3 regions of the Streptomyces sp. NPDC001822 genome follow, and region 2 is predicted to be linked to each of the others. Evidence: riboswitches for the same ligand, from Rfam matches in the RefSeq annotation. Region 2 holds a riboswitch; each other region holds the start of a gene.
What was found. Region 2 has a riboswitch for cobalamin ahead of ACFYY2_RS01845 ((2Fe-2S) ferredoxin domain-containing protein). Riboswitches for the same ligand answer to the same signal wherever they lie in the genome.
Positions count from the first base shown of each region.

Region 1: another riboswitch for cobalamin. It lies ahead of ACFYY2_RS21495 (cobalamin biosynthesis protein); the one in region 2 lies ahead of ACFYY2_RS01845 ((2Fe-2S) ferredoxin domain-containing protein).
Region 3: another riboswitch for cobalamin. It lies ahead of ACFYY2_RS18225 (ribonucleoside-diphosphate reductase subunit alpha); the one in region 2 lies ahead of ACFYY2_RS01845 ((2Fe-2S) ferredoxin domain-containing protein).

Region 1 covers NZ_JBIATW010000009.1:54,529-57,791, reverse strand. The annotation lists gene ACFYY2_RS21500 (cobyric acid synthase) at 1-507, opposite strand, end outside; gene ACFYY2_RS21495 (cobalamin biosynthesis protein) at 504-1,448, opposite strand; cobalamin riboswitch at 1,556-1,751, opposite strand; gene ACFYY2_RS21490 (hypothetical protein) at 1,856-2,080, opposite strand; gene ACFYY2_RS21485 (anion permease) at 2,093-3,263, opposite strand, start outside.
Region 2 covers NZ_JBIATW010000001.1:401,709-404,971, forward strand. The annotation lists gene ACFYY2_RS01835 (FecCD family ABC transporter permease) at 1-213, opposite strand, end outside; gene ACFYY2_RS01840 (ABC transporter substrate-binding protein) at 210-1,241, opposite strand; cobalamin riboswitch at 1,283-1,456, opposite strand; cobalamin riboswitch at 1,618-1,740, shown strand; gene ACFYY2_RS01845 ((2Fe-2S) ferredoxin domain-containing protein) at 1,864-2,202, shown strand; gene ACFYY2_RS01850 ((2Fe-2S)-binding protein) at 2,189-2,905, shown strand; gene metE (5-methyltetrahydropteroyltriglutamate--homocysteine S-methyltransferase) at 2,986-3,263, opposite strand, start outside.
Region 3 covers NZ_JBIATW010000007.1:109,788-113,050, forward strand. The annotation lists gene ACFYY2_RS18225 (ribonucleoside-diphosphate reductase subunit alpha) at 1-2,077, opposite strand, end outside; cobalamin riboswitch at 2,214-2,355, opposite strand; gene ACFYY2_RS18230 (GNAT family N-acetyltransferase) at 2,391-2,891, opposite strand; gene mctP (monocarboxylate uptake permease MctP) at 3,017-3,263, opposite strand, start outside.

The DNA of each region.
Region 1 (3,263 bases), on a different contig from region 2:
CCGGTCGATGTCCCCGACCACCACCACCGGGAAGCGCGCGGCCCGCGCGATGCCCATGTTGACGATGTCCGTGCGCCGCAGGTTGATCTCGGCGGGGCTGCCCGCCCCCTCGCAGATCACGGCGTCGTAGGTGCTCCGCAGCTGCTCCAGGCAGTCCACGACGGTGCCCAGCAGGGCTTCCTGCCGACCGCCGTGGTAGCCGCGGGCGCTCATCTCGCCGACCGGCCTGCCCATCAGGACCACCTGGCTGGAGCGGTCGCCGCCCGGCTTCAGCAGCACCGGGTTCATCAGGGCCGACGGCTCCACCCGGGCGGCCTGCGCCTGCATCGCCTGGGCGCGGCCGATCTCCGCACCCTCCCGGGTGACGAAGGAGTTCAGCGACATGTTCTGCGCCTTGAACGGTGCGACCTTCACCCCCCGGCGCACCAGCCACCGGCAGATCCCCGCCGTGACGACGCTCTTGCCCGCGTCCGAGGTGGTGCCCGCGACCAGCAGTCCGCCGCTCATACGCCCCTCCGTCCCATGGCCGCCCGCGCCGCCGCACACACGCCGAGGGCCAGCACACTCACCCGGCGCGACAGCCGCACCGCACGTTCGATGTCGGTGACCCGCACCTCGCGGCCGGCCTCCCCGTTGAGCACCGGCCGGTGCTCGACCCGCCCGCCGTAGGCGAGGGTTCCGCCCAGGCGTACGCCGAGCGCCCCCGCGAACGCGGCCTCCACCGGGCCCGCGTTGGGGCTCGGGTGCCTGCCCGCGTCCGAGCGCCAGGCACGGACGGCCTCGCGCGGACGGCCCCCGGCGGCCACCGCGAGCGCGGCGGTGAGCCGGGCCCCGGGCCAGCCCGCGAGGTCGTCGAGCCGGGCCGACGCCCAGCCGTAGCGCCGGTAGCGGGGCGACTTGTGCCCCACCATGGCGTCGAGGGTGTTCACGGCCCGGAAACCGATCAGTCCGGGCACCCCGCCGAGCGCGCCCCACACCAGGGCCCCCACGACGGCGTCGGAGGTGTTCTCGGCGACGGACTCGACGACCGCCCGGGCGATCTGCGGCCCGTCGAGCGCCTGCGGGTCGCGGCCGCACAGATGCGGCAGCCGCTCCCGGGCGAGCTCGATGTCCCCGGCCTCCAGTGCTCCGCCGATGGCCCGGGCCTCACGGCCCAGCGACGTGCCCCCGACGACGGACCAGGTGGCGGCGGCGGTCAGTGCCACGGCGGCCGCGGGACGGTTCCGCACGGCGCGGGCCGCCAGCCCGGCGGCGGCCGTGGCACCGCCCGCGCAGACGAGCGTGTGCAGGGCCCCCCAGCCCCGGTGGTCGCGCCACAGGCGGTGCTCGGCGCCCGCGGCGGCCCGCCCGAAGGCGGCCACCGGGTGGCCGCGCCGGGGGTCACCGAGCAGCAGGTCGCCGATCAGCCCCGCGGCGGCGCCGTACGCGAAGATGCGGTCGGCTCGCACGGATCAGAGGTCCGTCGCGCCTCGGAGGGACGTCGTCACGGGTGGTGCGGGCAGGGACGCACGGCGGCCGGGCATGGCAGATGTCCTCACTCAGGGTCCGCGCCCTGGTTCGACGTGACCGGCGACGAGAGTCTCCTGGCTTCCGGATCCGCGGGTCCTCCGGCCTTCCAGCCCGCGGTGGCGGGCCGTGACTTCCGTGTGGAGGACTGCTCCCCGGTGACAGTGGCGGGACCGCGCCGGATTCGCACCGGCTTCCTCTTCTGCCGCCGTAAATGGCTCCGGCAGTCCACCACGCCCCGTGAAGGCCCGTCAACCTGCTGTTGACCTGCGAGGCTTCAGTGTGGCCGGACGCACACCGGGCCGGACACACACACGGTGTGTCCGGCCCGGAGGGGTGCCCGAGGGGGTCAGGCGACGATCAGGTAGATCCCGTACGCGACCGCCGCCGCGCACACGGCGAAGCAGGCGTACGCGCCGGTGCGCGCCAGGGCGTGGGAACCGCCGCCGCCCTGGCCCGTCCGCACCTGCTTGGCCAGGCCGGTGATGCCGAGGGTGAAGAGGCCGACGAGCGCGACGGTGACCACGAGGCTGATCCCGAAGACGGAGGCGAGAGCCGCCCAGTCGATTTTCATGCGGATGCGTCCTTACACCGTGGCCGGCCGGGCCGGGTCGGCCTGGGTGTCCGGGGCGGGGATGGTGGTCTTGAGTTCCGGGACGGGCACACCCGCGGGCGGCGGGGTGACGGCCGCGATGGCCGTCGTGACGACACCGGCGGGCTCCTCGGCGGCCTCGTCGGCCGCGTTGACGTTGGTGTGGTCGACCGGCTTGCGCCGCGAGAGCATCCAGATCGCGCCGGAACCCGCGACCAGCAGGGCGGCCGTCACGGCGACTCCCCAGGAGCCCTGCTTGGTCAGCAGCTCGGCGCCCGCGCCGACCACACCGGCGGCCGGCAGGGTCAGGCCCCAGGCGACGAACATCCGGGTGGCGGTGGACCAGCGGACCACACCCCCCTTGCGTCCGAGCCCCGCACCCATGACCGCACCGGAGACGGACTGCGTGGTGGAGAGGGAGAACCCGAGGTGCGAGGAGGCCAGGATGACCGTGGCCGCGCTGGTCTGGGCGGCGAAGCCCTGCGGCGGCCGGAGCTGGGTGAGTCCGCTGCCCATGGTGCGGATGATGCGCCAGCCGCCGAGGTAGGTGCCCAGGGCGATGGCGATACCGGCCGCGGTGATGACCCAGACCGGGGGGTTCGAACCGGGGGCGAGGACGCCGCCGGTGACCAGGGCCAGGGTGATGATGCCCATGGTCTTCTGCGCGTCGTTGGTGCCGTGGGCGAGCGAGACCAGACCGGCGGAGGCGATCTGCCCGGCCCGGTATCCCTTGGCGGTCGACTTCAGCTGTGCCTCGTCGGTGATCTTCCGGTTGAGGCGGTACGTCAGCTTCGTCGCCAGCAGCGCGGCGATACCGGCGACGAGCGGCGCGGCGACCGCGGGCAGCAGGACCTTCGTGACGACGGTGCCGCCGTTGATCGAGGACCAGCCGGCCGACGTCACCGCGGCGCCGATGAGGCCGCCGAAGAGTGCGTGGGAGGAACTGGAGGGCAGGCCGACCAGCCAGGTCAGCAGATTCCACAGGATGGCGCCGACGAGCGCGGCGAAGATGACCTCGGTTCTGAGGCCGTCCTCGCTGACGATCCCGCCGGAGATCGTCTTGGCGACCTCCACCGAGAGGAACGCGCCGACGAGGTTGAGAACGGCGGACATGGCCACCGCTGTCTTGGGCTTGAGGGCGCCGGTCGAGATGGTCGTGGCCATC
Region 2 (3,263 bases):
GTCTACGCCGACGGCGTGCGCGACGATGCCCCACACCTGCCCGGGCGGCACGTGCACCGAACCGATCGCCAGGCCCGCGGTGACGGAGACGAGCAGCAGCGCCGTCAGCACGAGCAGGGTGACGGCCGGTGTGCCCCGGCCCGTTCCCGGCCCGCCGGGCGACTGCCGCCCCTCGTCCCGCCTGCCGGACTCCTCCAGTGCGGGAGCGGTCACCGGAAGCTCGCGGGGTGCAGCCCGCGGGCGAGATCGCCGACCGCGTAGGCCGACCGGATCCCGACCAGGGTCGCGGTCAGCGGCAGGACGACGAACCGCTTGTTCCTGATCGCCGGCACGTCGGCGAGCGCGGGCCGGGAGAGGAGGTACTCCTTCTTCTGCTCGACGCTCCCGGAACCCGCGTAGTCGTAGATGGCGATGACCTCCGGCCTGCGGTCCACGACCTGTTCCCAGGACACGTCCCCGAAGACGTCGTCCAGGTCGCCGAAGACGTTCCTGCCGCCGGCCAGCCGGATCAGCTCGGTGCCGAGGCTCTTGCCGCCGGCGGTGAAGGCCGACTTGTCGCCGCTGTCGTATACAAAGACCGGCACGTCCGCCTCGTCCGCGACGGCGGATGCGGCCCGGCCCACACGGCCCTTCAGGTCCGCCACGAGTGAGTCGGCGCGGCCGGACACACCGAAGATCGTGCCGATGGTGCGGATCTCGTCGTAGGTGTCCTCCATCGTCACGCGCTTCTCACCGCAGTACTCACGGTTGAGATAGGTGTCGATCCCCGCGTCGGCGAAGGCTTTGCGGGAGCGGCCCTCCTTCTCGCCGAACGCGCTGCCGTACCCCCCGTAGACGAAGTCGGGCTCCGCATCCAGGACCGTCTCGAACGACGGCTCCTTCGCGGCCAGTTCCGGGACGGACTCGTACGCCTTCCTCAGATCCGGCAGCACGGACGAGTCGGGGTAGGCGGTCCCGACCATGCGGTCGGCGAGGCCCAGGGCGAGCATCAGCTCCGCGGGGTGCTGGTGAATGGTGACGACCCGGGCCGGAGGCCTGGTGTACGTCGTCCTCACCCCGCAGTTGTCGATGGTGACGGGGAATCCCGCGGGCGACGAGGCCGCGGCCCGGGGGTCTGCGTCCGGGCCGCCGGACGAGCCGCAGCCCGCGGTCAGCGCGACCGCGGACAGGGCGAGTACGCCGGCCGCCAGACGCAGGGCGCCGCGTCCGCGGGCCGTGAGTGCCGGGGGGAAAAGGGGCATGCCAGTGAACACGTGAAGCCTCCTGGGGAGTCCGCGCTCCTCGGATCGGGCCCGCGACAGGCCAGTGTCCTGACTCCCGGGCCGACGCTCCCCGCTCCGCCGCGCGGCGGCATGCGGAGGGGCTGCGCTTCCCGGTCACAGTGGCGGGACCGTGCCGGACTCACACCGGCTTCCTGTCTCCCGTCGCGGCGATGACCAGGTGATCCTACGTTCTGCCGCGGCGCGCTCGAACGGGCACCCGTCCGCACGCGCAGGGAGACGGTTCGCCGACCGGCACCCCACCGCCCCGGCGCGGTCCGGCACCGGTGCGGGGGTTGCCCGCCACGCCCTCGGGCACCGGATGCCATGATGGTTCCCGACAGGGCGACGGCGGTCCGAGGAAGCCGGTGCGAATCCGGCGCGGTCCCGCCACTGTGATCGGCGAGCGGATCCCGGTACGTCCACCGCCCCTCGGGGCGGGAAGGACGGGACGAGCCACGACCCGAGAGCCAGGAGACTCACGCGGTCGCCTCCTCGACGTACCCCGGGGCGGATCTCCCCGGAGAGAGGGTGGTTCGGCGTGTCCGAGAACCCGGCCGAAGAGGTATTCGGCAGCACGGTGGCATCAGCGGTGACAGGGCAGGTGCCCTGCCGGATCGTCGTGTGCCGGGACTGCTGCTGCGGCAGCCCCAAGGTGAGCGGGGACCACGCGGCGCAGACCGCGCGTCTGCGCGCCGCGGCACCGGTGCGGGTCTCCGAATGCCTCGACGTGTGCGATCAGGCCAACGTCGTCGTCGTGCAGCCCTCCGCCGCCGGCAGGGCGGCCGGAGCCCGGCCGGTCTGGCTGGGGCTGGTCAACGACCCGGACGCGACCGAGGACATAGCCGCCTGGGTGCGCGCCGGCGGCCCGGGCGTGGCGACCCGCCCGGGGATCCTCGACCTGTACGCGTTCGAACCCCCTCGGCGCCGTGCGACCAGCTGAGCCGGTGACAGCGGGCCCGCCCGACGCGGCACGGGCACCGGGCGGGGCCGTGGCGGCCGCTCTGGCCGACGTGGCGACGCTCGGGGGCTTCTTCGCGCTGCGCACGGACGCGCCCGACGAAGGCTGGCACCCCGTCCAGCATTCCTACGACCGCGGATTCGCCGACCTGTCCACGGCCGTGACCGACCGGTACCGCACCACGGATCAGCGCGTCGGCGTGTCCATCGCCCAGCTCGGCCACGCGGCACGCCTCTGGTCGCCCGTGCTCGCGTGCACCCTGCTCCACGGCATCGTGCCCGACCTCGACGCCCTGCGCAGGCAGGACACCGCCTCTGCACTCGGACTCCCGGCGCCCGCCGGGTGGTACGCCGACCGCCTTCCGGACGGTGAACTCGCCGTCGGCGCACAGGTCATGGACCATCTGAGCCGGCTGGAGGCGGGACTGGCCGTCAGGATCGCGCCACGCCTGCTGGACGGCAACGCCGCCTCCGCACTGATGGGTTCGGCCGGTGTCCTGCTGGCCGCCCGTCCGGAGACCAGGGTCCCGCTGACCCGTCTGGTCACCCGACTGCTCGGCACGGGGCGGCTGGTGGGCACCGGCTCGGTCACCGGGCCCGGCCTGGCCTTCCGCCGGCGAAGCTGCTGCCTCTACTACCGGACCCCGGCCGGCTCGAAGTGCGGGGACTGCTGCCTCGCCCGTTGATCCGCCGCTGACGCGGCCGCGGCGCACAACGGCACCGGCCGGGCCCCTCACCCCCGCCCCGGCCGGTGCCGCCCGACGGCTCAGGACGCGGAGAGCTCCGCCCTGACGGTGCGGGCCGCCGCGACCAGGTTCTCCAGCGACGCCCTCGTCTCCGGCCAGCCCCGGGTCTTCAGACCACAGTCCGGATTGACCCACAGACGCTCCGCCGGGATCGCCCGCAGCCCGGCGCGCAGCAGCCCGGCCGCCTCCGCGGCGGTCGGTACGCGGGGCGAGTGGATGTCGTACACCCCGGGGCCCGCCTCGCGCGGGTACCCGTGGGCGGCGAGCTCGTGGGCGACCCGCATGTGCGAGCGTGCGG
Region 3 (3,263 bases), on a different contig from region 2:
TGCGGTACAGCGCCCGGACGTCCTCGGGGATCCACGCGAAGCCCTGCACGGAACCGCTCGCCTCGCGCAGCGCCTCACGGGTCCGGGCGTCCCACACGCCGAGCCGCTTCAGCTCGTCCACCAGGTAGCCGTTGACCTGGAGGAACTCACCGCTGAGCGTCTCGCGCTTGAAGAGGTTCGAGACCTGCGGCTCGATGCACTCGTACACGCCCGCGATCGAGGCGATCGTCGCCGTCGGCGCGATGGCCAGCAGCAGCGAGTTGCGCATCCCGGTCTTCGCGACCCGGGCGCGCAGCGCGTCCCAGCGCTCCGGCCAGCTGAGCTCGGTGTCGTAGTGGTCGGGGTGCAGCACACCCCGCGCGGCGCGCGTCTCGGACCAGGCGGGCAGCGGACCCGACCGCTCGGCCAGGTCGCAGGACGCCTCGTACGCGGCCAGCATGATCCGCTCGGAGATCTTCGTGGACAGGGCGCGGGCCTCGGGGGAGTCGAAGGGCAGCCGCAGCCGGAAGAAGACGTCCTGGAGGCCCATCGCGCCGAGGCCCACCGGCCGCCAGCGGGCGTTGGACCGGCCGGCCTGCTCGGTCGGGTAGAAGTTGATGTCGACGACCCGGTCCAGGAACGTCACGGCGGTGCGCACGGTGGCGTCCAGCCGCTCCCAGTCGATGCCGCCGTCGGCCACGAACGCGCCCAGGTTGACCGAACCCAGGTTGCAGACGGCCGTCTCGCCGTCGTCGGTGACCTCCAGGATCTCGGTGCAGAGGTTCGAGGAGTGCACGACCCGGCCCGGCTCGGCGGTCTGGTTGGCCGTGCGGTTGGACGCGTCCTTGAAGGTCATCCAGCCCTGACCGGTCTGCGCGAGGGTGCGCATCATGCGGCCGTACAGCTCACGCGCGGGCATCGACTTGCGGGCCAGGCCCTTGGCCTCGGCCGCGCGGTAGGCCGCGTCGAACTCGTCGCCCCACAGGTCGACCAGCTCGGGCACGTCCGCCGGGGAGAACAGCGACCACTCGGTGTCGGCGTCGACGCGGCGCATGAACTCGTCCGGGATCCAGTGCGCGAGGTTGAGGTTGTGCGTACGCCGCTGGTCCTCGCCGGTGTTGTCGCGCAGCTCCAGGAACTCCTCGATGTCGGCGTGCCAGGTCTCCAGGTAGACGGCGGCGGCGCCCTTGCGCCGGCCGCCCTGGTTGACCGCGGCGACCGAGGCGTCCAGGGTCTTGAGGAACGGCACGATGCCGTTGGAGTGGCCGTTCGTGCCGCGGATCAGCGAACCCCGGGCGCGGACACGGGAGTACGAGAGGCCGATGCCGCCCGCGTGCTTCGAGAGGCGGGCCACCTGGTGATAGCGGTCGTAGATCGAGTCGAGCTCGTCCAGCGGCGAGTCCAGCAGATAGCAGGAGGACATCTGCGGGTGCCGGGTGCCGGAGTTGAAGAGGGTCGGCGAGGACGGCAGGTAGTCGAGGCGGCTCATCAGGCCGTACAGGGCGGCCACCTCGTCCAGGGCACGCTGCGAGGTGTCCTCGGCGAGCCCGGCGGCCACGCGCAGCATGAAGTGCTGCGGGGTCTCGATGACCTGCCGGGTGAGCGGGTGGCGCAGCAGATAGCGGCTGTGCAGCGTGCGCAGGCCGAAGTAGCCGAAGCGGTCGTCCGCCCCGTCGGCGAGCGAGCGCTCCACCAGCGCGTCCAGGGCGGCCGCGTGCAGCGTGACGAACTCGGCCGTACGGTCGGCGATCAGGCCCTCGCGGTGCCCCACGGCGACCGACGAGGAGAAGGAGACCGCCCCCTCGCCCGCCGCCTCCTCCGCGATCGCGAGGGTGAGCAGCCGGGCGGCGAGCCGGGAGTAGGCCGGGTCCTCCGAGATCAGGCCCGCGGCGGCCTCGGTGGCCAGCGAGCGCAGCTCGGCCTCGTCCGCCCGCGCGCTCCGGCCGCGCAGCGCGGCGGCCGCGACCCGTCCGGGGTCGGTGTCGGGCAGATCGGCGGTCAGACCGGTCAGGGTCCGCAACAGTGCGGTCCCGGGCGCGTCGGTCGTGAGGCTCTCGGATTCCGCGGCTGAAACCGGGTCTGCGGGCGCGATGGTCACTGGGGCTATCCCTCGCTCGGCTCGGGGCCTGCGGGAGCGGGGCAGCCGGGCACGGTCGCACCCGGGGAGGGAGCACGGCGCGCACGGCGTCCACCGGCCCTCCGCGGGACCCGGACGTCTCGGCGTCCGGTTCGGTCGAGCCGGACGCACCGTCGGCAGGTCCTCGGACTCCGCGGTGCGCGAATGCACACCGATCACACCGTTGCGGGACAGTTCCGGATTCACACCGGATTCCCCTGCGGCGACAGCGAGGTCGAGCATACATGTGGGGGCTGCCGATTGAGGCAGCCCCCACATGTAGTGTCGTGATGGGTCAAAAGGCCAGACGGAACGTCAGCAGGGTGAACCCGGGGAGAGGGCTCCAGTCGCGTTCCGGGGTCCGCGCGAAGCCGAGGCGCCGGTAGACGCGGTGGGCGGACTCCATGGCCGGCTGGGTCGACAGGACCACCCCGGAGAGCCTCTCGGTGGCGCGTGCCCGCTCGACGCAGGCCCGGACGAGCGCCTCGCCGGCACCACGTCCCCGCGCTTCACGGGAGACGGCCAGCATCCGGAGTTCGGCCTCGTCCTCTGCGGCGATGTCGGTCCACGGGCTGCCCGGGGTGACATAGGTGACACCTCCCAGCACGCCGCCGTCGGAGCCCACCGCCGCCAGCACGAGCGCCTCCGCGGCGCGCCGTCCGACGGCGCGGAGCTGTTCGGCGTACTGATCGGCCGCGGCGAAGTCCAGCAGCCCGTCGTCGAGGTAGGCCCGGGTGGTGATCTCGCCCAGGGCCTCGTGCTCGGCGGCGCGGACCGGCCTGATCGAAACGTCCATGCGCGGAGTCTGCCGCAGACACCCGTCCCGCGCACGTACTCCCGTGAGGTCTTCGCCGGAGCGAGCACCCCGCACACGCGTCGGTCCCGGCGGGGCGGACCCGCCGGGACCGACGACGTCACGGGCTACAGGCGTTCCAGGGGCTCGGGCTCGCCTCCCGGCGCACCCACCGTGGCCGGCGGGAGCGTGACCTTGACGCCGGGCTCGCCGACGTCCGCGGTGTAGTCGGACGGCGAGGTCTCGTCGATACCCGCCGGGGCCTTCAGCGCGTTCAGGACGAAGGTCAGCACGACGACGACGAGGACGTTCAGCACGAACGCGGTGAGACCGATGTAGCCGATCTCGCCGATGCCGGGGATCTCCTTCGAGGAG